Regions from separate parts of the Pseudomonas sp. I2 genome, predicted to be linked through region 1. Evidence: riboswitches for the same ligand, from Rfam matches in the RefSeq annotation. Region 1 holds a riboswitch; each other region holds the start of a gene.
What was found. A riboswitch is a leader RNA that binds a small molecule or an ion and turns the genes downstream of it on or off. The one in region 1 is predicted to bind cobalamin.
Positions count from the first base shown of each region.

Region 2: another riboswitch for cobalamin. It lies ahead of cobW (cobalamin biosynthesis protein CobW); the one in region 1 lies ahead of cobO (cob(I)yrinic acid a,c-diamide adenosyltransferase).
Region 3: another riboswitch for cobalamin. It lies ahead of WCE05_RS25405 (TonB-dependent receptor); the one in region 1 lies ahead of cobO (cob(I)yrinic acid a,c-diamide adenosyltransferase).

Region 1 is NZ_JBCGFQ010000004.1:31,370-37,629, reverse strand. It holds gene cbiB (adenosylcobinamide-phosphate synthase CbiB) at 1-588, opposite strand, end outside; gene bluB (5,6-dimethylbenzimidazole synthase) at 585-1,235, opposite strand; gene WCE05_RS03245 (cobyrinate a,c-diamide synthase) at 1,232-2,527, opposite strand; gene cobO (cob(I)yrinic acid a,c-diamide adenosyltransferase) at 2,524-3,135, opposite strand; cobalamin riboswitch at 3,253-3,476, opposite strand; gene WCE05_RS03235 (hypothetical protein) at 3,627-4,205, shown strand; gene WCE05_RS03230 (sorbosone dehydrogenase family protein) at 4,303-5,619, shown strand; gene WCE05_RS03225 (C40 family peptidase) at 5,769-6,260, opposite strand, start outside.
Region 2 is NZ_JBCGFQ010000072.1:1,666-7,925, forward strand. It holds gene cobN (cobaltochelatase subunit CobN) at 1-3,436, opposite strand, end outside; gene cobW (cobalamin biosynthesis protein CobW) at 3,440-4,507, opposite strand; cobalamin riboswitch at 4,607-4,805, opposite strand; cobalamin riboswitch at 4,888-5,112, shown strand; gene WCE05_RS24190 (CbtB-domain containing protein) at 5,208-5,393, shown strand; gene WCE05_RS24195 (CbtA family protein) at 5,404-6,093, shown strand; gene WCE05_RS24200 (cobalamin biosynthesis protein) at 6,093-6,260, shown strand, end outside.
Region 3 is NZ_JBCGFQ010000093.1:8-6,173, forward strand. It holds gene WCE05_RS25405 (TonB-dependent receptor) at 144-2,270, opposite strand; cobalamin riboswitch at 2,383-2,588, opposite strand; gene WCE05_RS25410 (GNAT family N-acetyltransferase) at 2,651-3,220, opposite strand; gene WCE05_RS25415 (carboxymuconolactone decarboxylase family protein) at 3,299-3,643, opposite strand; gene lpxO (lipid A hydroxylase LpxO) at 3,738-4,637, opposite strand; gene thpR (RNA 2',3'-cyclic phosphodiesterase) at 4,817-5,362, shown strand; gene WCE05_RS25430 (NAD(P)H-dependent oxidoreductase) at 5,388-5,990, opposite strand; partial or broken gene WCE05_RS25435 (TetR/AcrR family transcriptional regulator) at 6,084-6,166, shown strand, end outside.

The sequences.
Region 1 (6,260 bases):
TACATCGTCGATGCGTGCCGCAGCCCAGCCGAAGCGCTCGAAGCGTTGGTTACGGTAGCCCCACATGGCATCGAGGGTATTGCTCAGGCGATACAGCACCACGCCAGGGGCACCGGCGACGACGAACCAGAACAGCGCGGCGAACACCGCGTCGCTACCGTTCTCCAGCACCGACTCTGTGGCCGCCCGGGCCACGGCGGGCTCGTCCAGTTCACGGGTTTCGCGGCTGACCAGGTAGCCCACCCGCTGCCGGGCCGCGTCCAGGTCGCCACGCCGCAGGGCCTCGGCCACCGGCAGCACATGCTCGCCGAGGCTGCGCAGGCCCAGGGCGCAGTACAGCGCCAGCACGTCCACCAGCCAGCCGACATAGGGCAGCCAGGACAGGATCAGCGCCAGCAGGGTCAGCGGGACCACCGCCAGGCACCAGGCGCTCACGCCGTGGCTGCGCCAGCCGCGCCCGCCGGCGTTGAGGCGTTGCTCCAGGCGCGACGCCAGGTTGCCGAAGGCCACCAGCGGATGGCGCCGCCGGGGTTCGCCCAGCAAGGCATCGAGGGCCACGCCGGCCACGGTCAGCAGGGCCACGCTCATGGCCGTTCTCCCCATTGGTTCTCGTACAGCATCTCGCCCAAGGGCTTCTCCTCGGCCCAGTTCTCCAGCACCAGCATCGGCCCGGCATAGAACTGCGCCACAGGCCCCAGGCACAGCACCGCCACCGGCTTGGCGCCAGCGGGCATGCCCAGCAGTTGGGCCAGGGCCTGCGGTTCGAACAGCGACACCCAGCCCATGCCCAGGCCCTCGGCGCGCGCCGCCAGCCAGAGGTTCTGGATCGCGCAGGCCAGGGAGGCCAGGTCCATTTCCGGCAGGGTGCGGCGGCCGAAGATGTGCGCCTCGCGGTTGTCCATCAGCGCCGCCACCAGCACTTCGGCGCAGTCGTGGATGCCTTCGACCTTGAGTTTCATGAAAGCGTCGGAGCGCTCGCCCAAGGCTTCGGCGGTGCGCACGCGCTCCTGCTCCACCAGCGCCTGGATCTGCCTACGCAGCTCGCGTCGGCTGATGCGAATGAAGCGCCAGGGCTGCATCAGGCCGACGCTCGGCGCCTGGTGCGCGGCGGCCAGCAGGCGGGCCAGCAGCGCTGGCGCTACCTCACCACCGATGAAATGGCGCATGTCGCGGCGCTCGCCGATGGCCCGGTAGACCGCGGCGCGCTCGGCGTCGCTGAAGGCGTGTTCGCTCATGGCCGCAGCAGCGCCGCCGCCGCGTCAGGGTTGGAGGGGAAATAGAAGTGGATGTACGACGCCGTCAGTCGTCCCTGGCGATAGACCGCCTCGTTGCCACGACCGCCGTTGGGGCTTTGGCCGCGGGCGATCGGTTCGAGCGGGGTGCTGGTCAGGGAGTGATGATAAGTATGCCCGCGCAGGGTCCCTTCCGGAAGTTCCACAGCCTGCAGCGCCAGGGCCGCCAGGCGCTTTTGCATCACCGCTTCGCCCGGCAGCAGGCCGAGCAGCGTGGCGCGCTCACCGGCCACGTCGGTCAAGGCCTCGAGCAGGTAGAGCATGCCACCGCACTCGGCCAGCAGCGGCTTGCCCTGGGCGTGATGGGCGCGGATCGCTTCGAGCAGAGGGGCATTGGCCGCCAGGGCCTGGTGATGCAGCTCAGGGTAGCCCCCTGGCAGGTAAAGGCTGTCTACCGTGGGCAGTTCCCGGTCGTGCAAGGGCGAGAAGAAGCGCAGTTCGGCGCCCAGCTCGCGCAACAGATCGAGGTTGGCGCCATAGGTGAAGGCGAAGGCTTCGTCACGGGCCACGCCGATGCGCACACCGGCCAGCGACGGCCTGGGGGCGATAGGGTCGGGTTCGGCAAAGGCCACCGCTGGCGGCAGCGTGGCGTCGCAACTGGCGCCCAGGGCCTCGGCCGCGGCGTCCAGGCGCAGGTCCAGGTCGTTCAGCTCGTTGGCCTGGACCAGCCCCAGGTGGCGGCTGGGCAGCTCGATGCCACGCTCGCGGGAGAGCCCGCCGTACCAGCGCAGGCCCTCGGTCAGGCTGCCCTCGAGCAGTTGCGCATGGCGCAGGCTGCCGACGCGGTTGGCCAGCACCCCGGCGAACGGCAGGTCCGGCTGGTAGCGTGCCAGGCCCAAGGCCAGGGCGCCGAAGGTCTGGGCCATGGCTGTGCCATCGATCACCGCCAGCACGGGTACACCGAAGTGACGCGCCAGGTCGGCGCTCGACGGTGTGCCGTCGAACAGCCCCATGACCCCCTCGATAAGAATCAGGTCGGCCGTGCCCGCCGCTTCCCAGAGCAGGCGGCGGCTTTCCTGCGCGCCGATCATCCACAGGTCGAGCTGGTACACCGGTGCACCGCTGGCCCGTTCGAGGATCATCGGGTCGAGAAAATCCGGCCCGCACTTGAACACCCTCACCTTGCGCCCGAGGTTGCGGTGCAGGCGCGCCAGGGCGGCGGTGACCGTGGTCTTGCCCTGGCCGGACGCCGGTGCTGCGATCAGCACCGCCGGACAATGCCGGGGTCGGCTCATAGTTCCACGCCCTTCTGCGCGCGGATGCCGGCCTGGAAGGCGTGCTTGACCATGCCCATCTCGGTGACGGTATCGGCCAGCTCGATCATCTGCGGCTTGGCGGCACGGCCCGTGACGATGACGTGCTGCATCGGCGGACGGGCCTGGATGTCCGAGAGCACCTGGTCGAGGTCGAGGTAGCCGTGCTTGAGGGCGATGTTCAGCTCGTCGAGCACCACGAACTGCACGCCCGGGTCCTGCAGCAGTTGGCGCGAAACCGCCCAGGCCGCCTCGGCGGCGGCGATGTCGCGCTGGCGATCCTGAGTCTCCCAGGTGAAGCCCTCGCCCATCACGTGGTAGCGCACCTGCTCGGGGAAGCGCCGGAAGAACAGCTCTTCGCCGGTGCTGTTGCGGCCCTTGATGAACTGCACGACGCCGCATTGCAGGCCGTGGCCCAGGGCCCGGGCAAGCATGCCGAAGGCCGAGCTGCTCTTGCCCTTGCCGTTGCCGGTGAGCACCAGCAGCAAGCCGCATTCGTTGGGCGCGTTGGCGATGCGTTCGTCGATGATCGCCTTCTTGCGCTGCATGCGCGCCAGGTGGCGTTCGTCGCGTTCGGAGGATTCGCTCATCAGGGTTCTCCGCAGGCTGTCGGCACGGATGGGCGACGACAGGTCGATAGGCGGGCAGACGGAGAACGCGCAGGGGCCATGGCGGACGCCACGGTGCACCGCGCATCACCCTCCGTGATGCCGTTGGCAGTGACAGGCCGGTCTCCGGGCTCGTGAGCAGGGCCTGGGCCCATGGGCCGCGCGCCTTCCCGGATGCCTGCATCCAGTGGCCCTGCGCGGTCCTCGACTCACCTACCGTTGCGGGGGCAGCGCCGGAATCGCGCCTTGCTGGCGCCCACCGGCTTCCCAGTTTCACCCTGCCCAGCCTCGGCTGGCAGAGCACCTGAAACACGCCGCGAAGGTTAGAGGGTTGCACCCGGAGCGTCAATGAAACGAGGCCGATCTGGCCTGGATCAATGGCCGATCCGGCCGCTTGTAACAAACTGAAAGCAGTGATATCACATAGCCATCAATTTTCGCTGAACGCGATCACAACGACAGGAGAGCGCAGCATGCAAGGCCTGATCATCAATAACCCGCGCCTGGAGTTCCTGCGCCCGGCGCTGGAGCGCTGGCCGGAATGCATCGACCGCTTCAACCAGGTCCATGGCGACAACGAAGCCCCGTACTGGCATGGCGCCGCGGCCAACACCGGCCTGCTCGCGGCCGCGGCCTGGCAGGCCGAACTGGTGGCGCTGGAACAGTCCATGAGCAAGAAGCAACGTGACGAGGGCGAGCGCGAGGGCCGCTGCGACCTGTCCATCAGCACCTCGGAAGACAGCGTCCACCTGCGCGCCAGCCAGCGCTGGCCGCGCATCGCCCGCCTGGACCTGAGCACGGCTGTGCAGGAAACCGCCGCCCTCGCCCGGCAGATCGCCTATCCCAGCCAACTCAAGGTCGGCGCCCTGTTCGTCAGCCCGTGGAAAGCCGGCCAGCATGCCAGCCCCGAGGAGTTGCAGGACCTGGTCGACGACCTGCAGAAGCACAGCGCTTGCGCCATCGCCTGGTATTTTCCCTACGCCTATCGCAAGTTGCACAATGAAGCGGCGCAGTACTTTCCCGGCGTGGCGCTGCTGCTCAAGCAGGCCTGAGCGGGGCCCAGCTAGCCGAATGCGCCCTACCGACAAGTTGAACCTCGACGGTGGCCCGTCGCTCTGATTCCACATGAGCCCCCACGAGGACCCGAGCATGGACAGGATGCATATCGCGCTACTGCTGGCCCTGGCCGTCAGCCTCGGCGGCTGCGGAGAATCCGCGCGCCTGGACGTCAGCGACGGATCGGGACCGTCCCCGCAACTGCCCGAGCCGAACAAGACCTTGATCCCGACCGTCAACATCGCCCCGGCGATCGGCTGGCCGGAGGGCGCCAAGCCCACGTCGGCGACCGGCACCCAGGTGGTGGCCTTCGCCGAGCACCTCGATCATCCCCGCTGGCTCTACGTGCTGCCCAACGGCGACGTGCTGGTGGCCGAGACCAACGCCCCGGCCAAGCCCGACGACGGCAAGGGAATCCGTGGCTGGGTCATGGGCCAGGTGATGAAACGGGCCGGCGCCGGCGTACCCAGCGCCAACCGCATCACCCTGCTGCGCGACGCTGACCGTGATGGCGTCGCGGAAATTCGCACCACCTTCATCGAAGGGCTCAACTCACCCTTCGGCATGGCCCTGGTGGGCAAGGACTTCTACGTGGCCGATACCGACCGCCTGTTGCGCTTCCACTACGAGCCGGGGGCCATGCAGATTCGCGCTGAAGGCAAGAAAGTGGTCGACCTGCCCGGCGGCCGGCTCAACCACCACTGGACCAAGAACGTGATCGCCAGCCCCGATGGCAAGAAGCTCTATGTCACGGTGGGCTCCAACAGCAATGTCGGCGAAAACGGCCTGGACCAGGAAGAAGGCCGTGCGGCGATCTGGGAGGTGGACCCGGCCAGCGGCCAGCACCGGATCTTCGCCTCCGGCCTGCGCAACCCCAACGGCCTGGCCTGGGAACCACACAGCGGTGCGTTGTGGACAGCGGTCAACGAGCGCGACGAGATCGGTAGCGACCTGGTGCCGGACTACATCACCTCAGTCAAGGACGGGGGCTTCTATGGCTGGCCGTTCAGTTACTACGGCCAGCATGTGGACCGGCGGGTCGAGCCGCAGGATCGGCAAAAGGTCGCCCAGGCCATCGTGCCGGACTACGCGGTGGGGCCGCATACCGCATCCCTCGGGCTGACCTTCGCCCAGCCGGGTGTGCTGCCGGCGCCGTTCGAGCAGGGGGCGTTCGTGGGCCAGCATGGGTCGTGGAACCGCAAGCCGCACAGTGGCTACAAGGTGATCTTCGTGCCGTTCAGCACCGAGGGGAAACCCGCCGGGAAGCCGATCGACCTGTTGACGGGGTTTCTCGATGGCAAGGGCAAGGCCATGGGGCGGCCGGTGGGCGTGGTCAATGACCAGCGGGGCGGGTTGCTGGTGGCCGATGATGTCGGGAACGTGATCTGGCGGGTGAGCAAGGAGCAGTGAGGGGCTTGGGCTGGCCTGTGCCGGCCCATTCACGGCGGTTCGTGCCCCGACAAGCCCGCCCTCACAGGTTCACCACTGATCTTGAGGCAACGGTGAACCTGTGGGGCTGCAAGGTAGCCCCGATGCCGTTTCGCAGGCGGGCATCGGACTCAGGGATTGCGCGCCAGGTGCCCCGGCGGCAGCACCCGCTTGGCCTGCAGGTAGGCCCGGGCCCAGTAGCTGTTGGACAGGTAATCCAAGCGCACTGTCCCGCCCGTGGAAGGTGCATGCACGAACCGCCCCTCCCCTACGTAGATCCCCGCATGGCTGACCTGCGACCCACCGTTGGTGGCGAAGAACACCAGGTCCCCGGACTGCAGCGAACCGATATCCACGTTCGGCGCCCGCATGACGATCATCTCGCGGGTCGAGCGCGGCAGGCTGATCCCCGCCGCATCCCGGTACACGTAGCCGATCAGCCCACTGCAGTCGAACCCGGCGTCCGGCGTGTTGCCGCCCCAGCGATAGGGCGTGCCCACCAGGCCGATAGCCCGGAACAGCACGTCGTCGGCCACCGGCGAGGACGCCGCCTGCGCGTTGAAGGTAACGGGGGCCTTGGCCACCGGCGCAGGTGCCGGGGCTCGGCTGGAACAGGCGGCGAG
Region 2 (6,260 bases), on a different contig from region 1:
GGATGACCCGGTTGAGTTCTTCCTTGAGGGTACGGATACGTGGCCGGTCGGCCTGGCTGTGATCGCCGTGGTAGCTGGCCACCGTGGCGTCTGCCAGGGTCTCGGCCGCCGCCAGCATGCCGCCCTGGAATTGGTAGTAGTCGTTGGAATCGAGCAGGTCATGCTCGTGGTTGTCCTGGTTCTGCAGCACCGCCTGCACCTGGCCCAGGCGTCGGGCGAATTCGGCACGGGCCGGCGTACCGTCGTCGGCACCGCCGTAGGCATAACCGCCATGGTTGAGGTAGACCTCGGCCAGGTCGTCGCGGTTGTGCCACAGACGCCCATCGATGGCGTTCTGCACCCCGGCGCCGTAGGCCCCGGGCTTGGCGCCGAACACGCGCCAGCCTGCCTGACGCGCCGCCTGCTCGGCGTCCGCGCCCGCGGCCAGCAGCGCCTCGCGCTCGGCACGCACCCGGGCCGCCAGGGGGTTGAGGTCGTCGGGTTCGTCCAGGGCCGCCACGGCCTGCACCGCCGCGTCGAACAGGCGGATCAGGTTGCCGAAGGCATCGCGAAAGAAACCCGAGACACGCAGGGTCACGTCCACCCGTGGGCGGTCGAGCAGGCTCAGGGGCAGGATCTCGAAGTCGTCGACCCGCTGGCTGCCAGTGGCCCATACCGGGCGCACGCCCATCAACGCCATGGCTTGGGCGATATCGTCGCCACCGGTACGCATGGTCGCCGTGCCCCACACCGACAGCCCCAACTGACGCAGGTGGTCGCCATGGTCCTGCAGGTGACGCTCGAGGATCAGGTTGGCCGAGGCGAAACCCAGGCGCCAAGCAGTGGTGGTGGGCAGGTTGCGCACGTCCACGGTATAGAAGTTGCGCCCGGTGGGCAGTACGTCCAGGCGCCCCCGGCTCGGTGCCCCACTGGGGCCGGCCGGGACGAAACGCCCGGCCAGGGCGGCGAGCAGGCCATCGAGCTCAGCCGCACCGCAGCCATCGAGGTTCGGCGCCACCGACTCGACCAGCGTCTGCAGCACACTGCGCACCGGCTGCCAGGGGGCCTCGTCGGGCAGTTGCAGGCAGCCGTCCAGCCCTTGCTCGATCAGCGCCAGGGCCAGCAGTTCGAGGCGTTCGCGGGTATCGCCGCAGGTCCGCCAGGGGGGTGGGGCCAGCGCCTCCAGTATGGCCGGGCGCGGTCCCTGCCAGGGCTGGCCGAGGTCGCAGTCCAGAGGATCGAAGCTCAGCGCCAGGGCCTTGGCCAGGGTACGGATGAGGCTGGCATTGCCGCCCTTGCCGTCACCACGCTCGACACGTACCAGGGCCAGTAGGGTATCGCTGCGCAGCCGCCCTTCGGGCGATTGGCCGAACACATGCAGGCCATCGCGGATCTGCGACTCCTTCAGGTCGCACAGGTAGGTGTCCAGCCGTGGCAGCCAGAGTGCCGCATCGTCCAACTGGCCTTCCAGTTGCAACTCACGGTCGATGTGGTTGGCTTTGAGCAACTCGAGAATGTCGCGCTGCAGCTCCCGGGCACGGCGTGGGTCGAGCAGTTGCGCTTCGTAGTATTCATCGGCCAGGCGCTCCAGGTCGCGCAGCGGGCCGTAGGTCTCGGCACGGGTCAGCGGCGGCATCAGGTGGTCGATGATCACCGCCTGGGTACGCCGCTTGGCCTGGGCGCCCTCGCCTGGGTCGTTGACGATGAACGGGTAGATGTTGGGCAGCGGCCCGAGCAAGGCATCTGGCCAGCACTGGGCCGACAGGCCGACGCCCTTGCCGGGCAGCCACTCCAGGTTGCCGTGCTTGCCGACGTGGATCACCGCGTCGGCGGCGAAACCATTGCGCAGCCAGAAGTGGAACGCCAGGTAGCCATGGGGCGGCACCAGGTCGGGGTCGTGGTACACGGCGCTGGGGTCCACCTGGTAGCCCCGGGCCGGCTGGATGCCGACGAACGTCAGGCCGTAGCGCAGGCCGGCGATCATCATGCGCCCGCTGCGGTACATCGGGTCTTGTTCAGGGGCGCCCCAGCGCGCCAGCACCGCCTGCTGGTTGGCCTCGGGCAGGTCGGCGAAGGCCGCCTGGTAGTCGGCCAGGGCCAGGCTCTGGGCGCAGGGGCGCTGGTCGAGGTGCTCCAGGTCGTTGCTCACGCCGCCCAGCAATTGCTGGATCAGCGCGGTGCCGCTGTCGGGCAGGCCAGCCACCGGGTAGCCCTCGGCCTGCAAGGCGCGGAGGATGTTCAGGGCCGCGCCGGGGGTATCCAGGCCCACGCCGTTGCCGATGCGCCCGTCGCGGGTCGGGTAGTTGGCCAGCACCAGCGCCACGCGCTTCTGCGGGTTGGGCAGGCGCGCCAGTTCCACCCAGCGCCGCGCCAGCTCGGCGACGAAGTCCATGCGCTCAGGGTGGGCCCTGTAGCAGACCACGTCCGACTGGCTGCGCTCGCTGCGCCAGGCCAGGTCCTTGAAGCTGACCGGCCGGGTGATGATGCGCCCGTCCAGCTCCGGCAAGGCGATATGCATGGCCAGGTCACGGGCGCCCAGGCCCTGTTCGCTGGCCTCCCAGCCCGGCTGGTTGTCCTGGGCGCAGATCGCCTGCAACACCGGGACGTCGCGACGCAACGGGCGCAGGTTGGGCTGCTCCGGGCTGGACAGGGCAAAACCGGTGGTGTTGATCACCACGTCGGCGCCGACCTCGTCCAGCCAGGCCTCGACCTGGTCGAGGCAGGCGCGCTCCTTGAGGCTGGCCACAGCGATCGGCAGCGGGTTCAGGCCCATCGCCTGCAAACGTGTGCAGAAGGTATCGATGAAGGCGGTGTTGGCCGCCTGCAGGTGCGAGCGGTAGAACAGCAGCGGCGCCACCGGCTGCTGCGGGTGCCACTGGCCGTACCAGTCCTCGAGCGTGGCGCTGGCCTTGGCGGGGTGATACACCGCCGTGCGCGGCAGCGGCTGCGGTTCGTCCCAGGCATAGGTACGCCCCAGCCACAGGCTGGCCAGGCAGTTGAACAGGTTCAGGGCATTGGCCTTGCCGCCCTGGCGCAGGTAGTGCCAGAGCCGTTCGGCCTGCTCGCCGGTCACCGTGCCCAGGCCGGTCAGCTCAGGGTCGGGGCGGTCATCGCCTGGCACCAGGATCAGCCGTACACCGCGGTTGGCCAGCTCGACCAGTTGCTCGACGCCATAGCGCCAGTAGCCGACCCCGCCGTGCAGCGACACCAGGATCACCTTGGCGTGGCGCAGCACCTGGTCGACGTAGAGGTCGACCGAGGCGTGGTTCTGCACCTGCATGGGGTTGGCCAGGCGCAGGCTGGGGAAGTCGTCTGGCAACTGCTCGGCGGTTTCCGCCAGCAGCGCCAGGTGCGAGTCGCCGCTGCAGAGGATCACCAGCTCAGCGGGCGTCTGGCCGAGGTCGGCGATGCTGTCGTCCGGCACGAAGCCGCCGGGCTGGGTCCGCAGCAGGTGCATGGATCAGGCGCCCAGGGCCTGGCGCAGGCGCGCCTCCAGTTGCACGGCATCCAGGTCCTGGCCGATCAGCACCAGGCGTGTCAGGCGAGGCTCGTTGGCACGCCAGGCGCGGTCGAAGTGTTTGTCGAAACGGGTCCCCACGCCCTGCACCAGCAGACGCATCGGCTTGCCGGGAATGGCCGCGAAGCCCTTGGCGCGCAGGATGCCGAACTCCACCACCAGTTGCGTCAAGGCGTCGAGCAGCAGGCTTTCGTCGGCCTCGGGCAGGTCGATGGAGATCGAGTCGAAGGCGTCATGGTCATGATCGTCGTGATCTTCGCCAGCGTGATGGGCATCGTGGTGGGTGCGCCGGCCATCGATGTGCGCCTCGGCCTCGGCGCCCACGCCAAGCAGCACCTCCAGCGGCAGGCGCCCGCTGCTGGCCTCGATCACCTTGACCGCCGGCGGCAGTTCCTCGGCCACCTCGGCGCGGACCTTGGCCAGGCCTTCGGCATCGATCAGATCGGCCTTGTTCAGGACCACCAGGTCGGCGCTGGCCAACTGGTCGGCGAACAGCTCGTGCAGCGGCGACTCGTGGTCCAGGTTGGGGTCGAGCTTGCGCTGGGCGTCCACTTGCTCTGGGTAGGCAGCGAAGGTACCCGCCGCCACCGCCGGGCTGTCGACCACGGTGATCACCGCATCGACCGTGCAGGCATTGCGGATTTCCGGCCACTGGAAGGCCTGCACCAGCGGCTTGGGCAGGGCCAGGCCGCTGGTTTCGATGAGGATGTGGTCCAGGTCGCCACGGCGTGCCACCAGTTCGCGCATCACCGGGAAGAACTCTTCCTGCACGGTGCAGCACAGGCAGCCGTTGGCCAGTTCGTAGACGCGGCCGCTGGCCTCTTCCTCGGTGCAGCCGATGCTGCACTGCTTGAGGATCTCGCCGTCGATGCCCAGCTCGCCGAACTCGTTGACGATGACCGCGATGCGGCGGCCCTGGGCGTTGTCGAGCATGTGCCGGAGCAAGGTGGTCTTGCCCGAGCCGAGGAAGCCAGTGACGATGGTGACGGGGAGCTTGGCCAGTGTTTTCATGTCGCGATGCCCTTGGCAGGATGGCGCGGGCATGCAGGACGAAAGCCTCGTGCCACCACGGCCGGGCCCGTTCGCCACCGGATCACCCCGCCCGGTTGAAAGTCGAAAGCGTTTCGAGGCAGGTCTCCTGGCTTGCACCGTACCGGCCCCGGGCCGGTTGGATGACGCCTTCCCGCGCTGGCGCAGTGGCTGTGTCGATCCTGTTCAGTGCTTACAGTTGCGGGGGCAGCCGCGGCTTGGACCGCGTTCCCATCTTAGCTCCGGCGGCGGCCGGAGAACCTCGAAGCGGCAAGGCTACGCAGTGGTTGGCAGGCGGTCAACCTTGGCAGCCCTAAAGCCTTGCCTATCCTGCGATTGACGGGGAAACCGCCCCATGATTTGCTAATGCACTGCGTTCAGGTGCCCCTTCGGGGGTGAAACGGGAAACCGGTGCGTCCCAGGCCCCCAAGGGGTCGGACAACGCCGGTGCTGCCCCCGCAACGGTAAGCGAGCGAAGCGTCTTGACCACTGTGCCACGTCGTAGGGCATGGGAAGGTGACGCTCCCCCCCAGGAGCCCTGCTCCTCCTCGCAAGCCCGGAGACCGGCCTGACGTCGAATGATCACCCCGCGGTGGGCGGGCGCTGTCGCATCTCCCTGGGCCCGTTGCGCCCGGGGCTGTCGCGCTTGTCCGCCGCCTATGACAAAGCAGAGGAAAGCGTCATGCCCGTCACCAGCGCCAAACACAGCGTCAGCACCCCCGTCAGCCTCAGCCAACGCATCGTCATCGCCGCCGGCGCCAGCCTGCTGGGCCTGTGCCTGATCTACTTCGCCGGTTTCTCGCACATCGAGGCCGTGCACAACGCCGCCCACGATACCCGCCACAGCGCCGCCTTCCCTTGCCACTGAGTACGCCTGCATGATCAAGCGCATCGCCCGTACCGCCGGCTTCAGCGGCCTGCTCGCCGCCCTGCTGCTGACCTTCTTGCAAAGCCTGTGGGTCAGCCCGCTGATCCTCGAGGCGGAAACCTATGAAAGCGCGGCCCCCGTCGCCGAACACCACGGCCACGGCGATGCCGTCGCCGCCCATGAACACGACGCCGAAGCCTGGGCACCGGAAGACGGCTGGCAGCGCCTGCTCTCCACCACCGGCGGCAACCTGGTGGTCGCGGTCGGTTTCGCCCTGATCCTCGCGGCCCTGTACAGCTTGCGCGAACCGGGCCGCGTGGCCACCGGCGCACTGTGGGGCCTGGCCGGGTTCGCGGTGTTCTGCCTGGCGCCGACCCTGGGGCTGCCGCCAGAGCTGCCGGGTACCGCCGCTGCCGACCTGGGTCAGCGCCAGGGCTGGTGGATCGGCACCGCCGCCGCCACCGCGGCAGGCCTGGCCCTGCTGGTGTTCGCCCATCACTGGCTGTTCAAGGTACTGGGCCTCGCCCTACTGGTCGTGCCGCACCTGATCGGCGCGCCGCAACCGGCGATGCACGAGAGCCTGGCGCCCGAAGCCTTGGAAACCCAGTTCAAGATCGCCTCCTGGGTGACCAACGCCGCCTTCTGGCTCGCCCTGGGCCTGCTCAGCGCCTGGCTGTACCGTCGCACCAGCCAAGCCTGATGCGCCTCGCCCCTCCTGCGCCGGCGTTGTACGCCGGCTTCGGCTGCCGCCAGGGCTGCCCGGCCGACACCCTGCAGGCCCTGCTGCGCGGGGCCCTCGCGGCGCACGGGCTGGCCCCGGCGCTGCTGCGCGGCATCGCCAGCATCGACCTCAAAGCCAACGAACCC
Region 3 (6,166 bases), on a different contig from region 1:
TGGGGGCAGGCAAGAGGGATTGCGAGATGAAATGTTATCTTATAATTATTTGTTGAGGTTCGATAGCGCTTTTTCAGGTGGGGGGCTGTGCGATGGGCTGCAAAGCAGCCCCAGTACCGCTCAATTGGAGAAAGCCGCTCAGGTCAGAAGCTGTAGTCGACTGTCGCGAAGTACGACCGTGGCGCGCCGAGCAGCCATTGCTCACCACTGTGGGCGGCCACCACATAGTCACGGTTGAACAGGTTGTTCAACTGCAGCCCCAGGCGCACGTCCGGCAGCACCTGCCAGCCGAGGTTGGCATCGACCACGGTGTAGCCGGGGACGCTCTGGCTGTTGGCGGTGTTGGCGTAGCGCTCGTCGACGTAGCGCAGGCCGATGCCGGCATCCACGGTCTGGCCGAAACCCTTGCTCAGCCACAGGTTGGCGGTGCGGCGCGGCACGTTGGCCGGGCGGTTGCCGGCGCGGTCCTGGGGAACGCCGCCGACCCTTTCATCGAAGTCATCGTACTTGGCGCGTACCACGGCGGCGTTGGCCGATACCTGCCACTGGTTAGCCAGGGCCAGCTCCAGGGTCGCCTCCAGGCCGTCGGAGGTCTGTTGGCCGGCTTGCTGCTTCTCGTGGGTGACCGGGTCGTCCACCAGCAGCTTCTTCTTGACGATGTGGTAGGCCGCCAGAGTCCACTCGCCACGGCCGTCCCAGAAGCGCTGCTTGAGGCCCAGTTCGGTCTGCTTCGACTCGGTCAGGTCATAGTTCATCTGCGTCGGGTTGAGGCTGATGAGGTTGTTGACCCCGTCCTCGCTGGTGGAGTACTGGCCGTACAGCGACAGCTCGTCGGTCACCGCGAAGAGCAGGCCCGCGCGCCAGTTGCCGCCCTGCAGGCTGCGGTCGCTGCGGGTGTCGCTGACCAGGTTGTCCCGATCGATGTGGTTCTGGTCACGGCGTACACCGGTGACCAGCGACAGGCGATCGGTGAGCTGGGTGCGGTTCTCGGCGAACAGCGCGAAGGTACGGGTGGTGGACAGGGTCTGTGGGCGCAGCGCCGATCGGCTGTGGAACTCGCCCGGTGCCGGCTGCCAGGGGTCGATGTAGTCGCCGCCCACGTCTTCGTACGGCGAGTTGTTGTCGACGTTGAAACGGATCCTGTTGTACTCGGCACCCACCACGGTCTTGCTGGCCAGGCCGAACAGGCTGTGGTCGAAGGTGAAGCTCTGGCGGTCGCCGATCTGCTCCTGGTCGTGCTTGATCTGCAGGTAGCTGCCGCGTTCGAGCTGGCCGCGGTCGGCATCCCAGGTGTAGTCCTCGGCGTTGCGCCAGTGCCGGCGGCTCTTGATGTAGTACAGCTGGTTGCTGGCGCTGAGGTGGTCGTTGATCGTCCAGTCGGTGTCGAGGCGGGTCCACTCGTCGTGGTAGCGCTGGACGTCGTCGCGAATGTTGTAGTTCTTCTTGCGCAGGCTGTCGCGGTAGTGGCCGTCGATCAGCGGGGTGCCGAAGTAGTTCATCGGCTCGGCATCGCCGCGCTCGTGGGCGAGGGTGAAGCTCAGGTCGTCGCTGGCGTCGAAGCGCAGGGCGGCGCTGAGGGCCAGGTTGCGCGAGTCGCCGCGATCGACCCAGCCATTGCCTTCCTGCTTGTTCAGGGTGACCCGGTAGCTCAGGCGCTCGCTCAGGCTGCCACCGCTGTCCAGGCCGAGCTGTTGGCGGTCCCAGGAGCCGTAGCCCAGGCGCAGGTGGTTGCGGATTTCGCCGGCGAAGGGTTTTTTCGGGATGACGTTGATCACCGCGCCCGTGGCGCCTTCGCCATAGAGCACCGAGGCTGGGCCACGGATCACGTCGATGCGCTCGACCATCCACGGATCGACCGGGAAGCTCTGGGTACCGGCGCCGGTGTACAGGCGCGAGCCGTCGAACAGCGTCATCACCGAGCTGTGGCCGGTGAAGCCGCGGGCGGAGAGGGCGGTGCCGCCGTTGCCTGGGGTGCCGACCGAGGTGATGCCTGGCGAGCGGGTCACCGCGTCTTGCACGGTGAGGTTGTTACGCTGCTGGATCTGCCCGGCGCTGATGCTGCTGGTGCTGGCCGGGGTCTCCAGGGCGCTCAGGTTCAGGCGCGAACCGGCTCGGGTCGGCGTGGCCAGGTCGACGACCTGTTCGTCGCGGGTATCGGTGATGGCCGTGGAGGGCAGGGCCAGTACTGGCCCGTCGTGTTCATCGGCCAGGGTCGGAAGGGAAACGGCCAGGCAGGCCGCCAGGGTATGAAGCTTGGAGATACGGGACATGTCGTTCCACTGTCGCAGGAATGAATGGATCCCGGTGGAAACAACGCATAGACGACCAAGCACGTACGCAGGCGCGCACGCGAAAACCGGCCTGCGCCCGCCCACCGCGGGTTGCCAACGAAAAGCTCCAGGCCGGTCTCCGGGCTTGCGAGGATCATGAACCGTTCACCTTCCCATGCATGCGCACAGTGGTATGTCGAAGGGTTCGCTCGCCTACCGTTGCGGGGGCAGCGCCGGACTTGTCGTGGCAACGACGCACCGGCTTCCCGTTTCACCCTGCGCGCGGCGGCGCAGGACACCTGAAACTGGCGCGCATCTGACCACCGAACGGGTGGGGAGTCAATCGTTCGGATGCAGCTTGCGCTGGTCCAGGAGGGCGATCAGCGTCCGCGCCGACGCGATACTCTGGCCTCGATGTTCTTGCGCCCGATCAGCAGGGCGGGCTTCTCCACCACCGGCTCGTCCGCCAGCCACTTGTACATCACCAGGCAGTCCACCAGCCCCAGGCGAGCGTGCCGGTAGGCCTTGGGCAGGCGGCCGACGGTCTCGAAGCCGAGCTTGTGCCACAGCGCCACGGCCACCTCGTTGGTCGCCACCACCGAGTTGAACTGCAGGGCCAGGAAGCCCTCCTGGCGTGCCAGCTTTTGCGAGTGCTCGCACATCAGCCGCGCCACGCCACGGCCGCGGGCGGCCGGCGCGACCATGTAGCCGCAATTGCCCACGTGGGCGCCGGGGCCGGCGGCGTTGGCCTTGAGGTAGTACGAGCCGAGCAACTCGCCATGCGCCTCGGCCACCAGGGTTCGCAGGGGCAGCTCCAGCCAGAGCTGGCGGGCCTGCTCGACGCTGAGCCCGGGGTCGAAGGCATAGGTTTCGCGGGCCTGGACGATGGCCTGGAAGGTGGGCCAGAAGCGTTCGAAGTCTTCCGGGGTCATGGGACGGATGTGGATCATGGCGGCTCCTGCACGGGCTTGGCCGCCAAGTCTGGGTTGCCCGGCGCCGCCGCGCAAGGGCTGCGGCGCCGGAGGCGTTCAGTCGCTCGCCTTGCCGACCGCATCCAGGGCGCGGGCCGAGTAGACCAGCGCGGCACCGGCGTTCATCGCCACCGCCACGCCCAGCGCCTCGGCGATTTCCTCACGGGTGGCGCCGTGCCTGACGGCCTGCTGGGAGTGCACGGCGATGCAGCCGTCGCAGCGGGTAGTCACCGCCACGGCCAGGGAGATCAGCTCGCGGGTCTTGGCATCCAGGTGGTTGGTCTTGGCCCCGGCACCGCTGGCAGTCATGTAGCCGGCCACGGTATCGGGGGACAACTGCTTGAGATCGCCGATGCCGGCCATCAACTGCCTACGGTAGGCGTCCCAGTCCATCATGCTCATGGTTTTCACCTTGTTCGGTGGTGACAGGAGCTTTCAGGCTAGTCGAAGAACGAGGCTCTGGAGGGGCTGTGATGGCCAGGGCAGCGTCTTCGCTTCAGATGTAGATGAACACCAGCACCAGCGCCGCGACCACCGCCCACTTTTCCAGGTAGTAGCGGGTGCGGTTGCGCTTCTTCAGGGCCTTGCCGCGCTCGCGGATGCGGTAGATGCGGGTGAACAGGCGATTGATGCCGCCGGTCTTGTCGTTGGCGTCGTTGGGGGCCGCCGCGGCGGCCATGACGTTGCGGCTGAACCAGCGGTTGAAGGCGGTCGCCCAGCGGTACTTGAGCGGGCGCTCGACGTCGCAGAACAGGATGATGCGGTTGTGCTCGGTGGTGTTGGCGGCGTAGTGGATGTAGGTCTCGTCGAACACCACTGCCTCGCCGTCGCGCCAGGCGTACTTCTGGCCATCGACATCGATGTAGCAGCCGTCGTCGTTGGGCGTGTCCAGGCCCAGGTGGTAGCGGTAGGAGCCGGCATAGGGGTCACGGTGGCGCACCAGCTTGGCGCCTGGCGGCAGGGTGGCGAACATGGCCGCCTTGACCGAGCCGATACCCTGCAGCAACTCGGTGGTGCGTGGGCACAGCTTCATCGCCGAGGGGTGGCTCTCGCCATACCACTTCAGGTAGAAACGCTTCCAGCCGGTCTTGAAGAACGAATTGAATCCGACGTCGTCGTAGTTGTCGGATTTCTTGATCTCGCCCACGTGCAGCAGTTGCTGGGCCTCCTCGCGGATTTCCCGCCAGTGGTCCTTGAGCGGCTGCAGTTCGGGGAAGGACTCGACCGGCAGGTAGGGCTTGGCCGGGTGCTGGGAGAACAGGTACAGGAAGCTGTTGACCGGAGCCAGGAAGCTGGAGTGATCGCCCAGTTGGCGGGTCAGCTTGTGGCGAACCCGACCGCGCAAGTGAACATAGGCGATCGAGAGTGCGAAGATCAGGACGAGTGCGATTTTCATGAACGGATACTTGTCGAAATGGCCATGCGCCATGGCTTGAGCCCGCCAGCATAAACAATCGTGCCAGGCCTGTGCACCCGTCTTAAGTGGAAGGCGCAAACGTTTCATCCTGGTTCATCTGCCAGGTATCGAGGTGAGCGTACACTCGGGGCTGGCGCCCCACAGATCGAGGAGCATGCATGGCCCAGGATTCACGCCCCAGCGGTGCGCCCTTCAAGCGCCTGTTCTTCGCCTTGCCGGTCAGCGATGCCCAGCGCCGTGCCATCGCCCAGTGGCGGCGCAGCCTGGGGCTGCGCAGTGGAAGGCCCGTACCGGCCGAGAACTTCCACCTGACCCTGCTGTTTCTGGGCGATGTGGATGCCGCGCGGTTGCCGGCCCTGTGCGCTGCGGTCGACAATCTCACGCGCCCGGACGCGCCTTTGCGCCTGCTGCTCGACCGCTTGCAGGTGTGGCAGCGCGCCGGTGTGCTGGTGCTCGAACCTGGGGAGACGCCACCGGCGCTGCGGCAACTGGTCTATGCCCTGCAACAGGCGGCGCTGCCGCTGGGCATTGCCGAGCAGGTCCGCGAGTACCGGCCACACCTGACGCTGTCGAGGGACTTCCGTGGCCAGCCGCCGGAAGCCGCGGCGGCACCGGCGTTCTTCCTCGCCGTCCGGCACTTCACCCTCTACGAGTCACGCAAGGGTCGCTACTGGCCGTTGGCCGAATGGTCGCTGACGGGCTAAGGCATGGGCAAGCAAGGTCGGGTTCCTATGCTGTTTGGCTGCGGGCCGGCTCGAACAACTGCTGGCCCAGTTGCCAGGCGGTGCGCAGGTGGCCCTTGGGATCCTGGCCCTCGCTGTCGGTGAGCACGTTCGAACTCAGTACCTGAGCACCGCAGTAGTCGAAGATGCCGTGTTCGATTTGCACGCGCATCGCCTCGCCGTAGCCATGCCGCTCGAAGGTACCGGCATCGGCACCTGCGACGCCGACCAGGTGCACGGTAAGGCCCTGGAGTTTCTTGATGGTCGGGCCGTTGACCTGGTAGTCGAAGGCCCAGCCATTGCTGAACACACGCTCGACCCAGCCCTTGAGCAGCGCTGGCAGCGACCACCAGTAGACCGGGTACACCAGCACCAGCGCATCGGCGCGCTCGATGCGCGCCTGCTCGGCGAGCACATCCGCCGGTGGTGGGGCCAGGCGACGATGCACGGCATGGTCGGCCAGGCCGAAGCGGGGGTCGAAGCCTTCTCGGGCCAAGTCGGCGATTTCGGCCGTGTGGCCGGCGCTGGCCAGGCCGTCGGCGATGCGTTGGGCGAGGGCATGGGTCAATGATTCTGGGTCGTGGTGGCCGATGACGATCAGGGCATGCATGGCGGTTCTCCAGATGAAAGGGTGCGTGAGTGGGGGCGGCGTTATATACTCGTAGTAAGTTACTGTTGGTAAGTTACTTTTGGTAGGTAATCGATGTCAAGCGATGACAAACCGCTGCCGCGCAAACGCCTGTCCCGTGAGGCGAGGCGCCGCCAATTGCTCGACGTGGCCTGGCA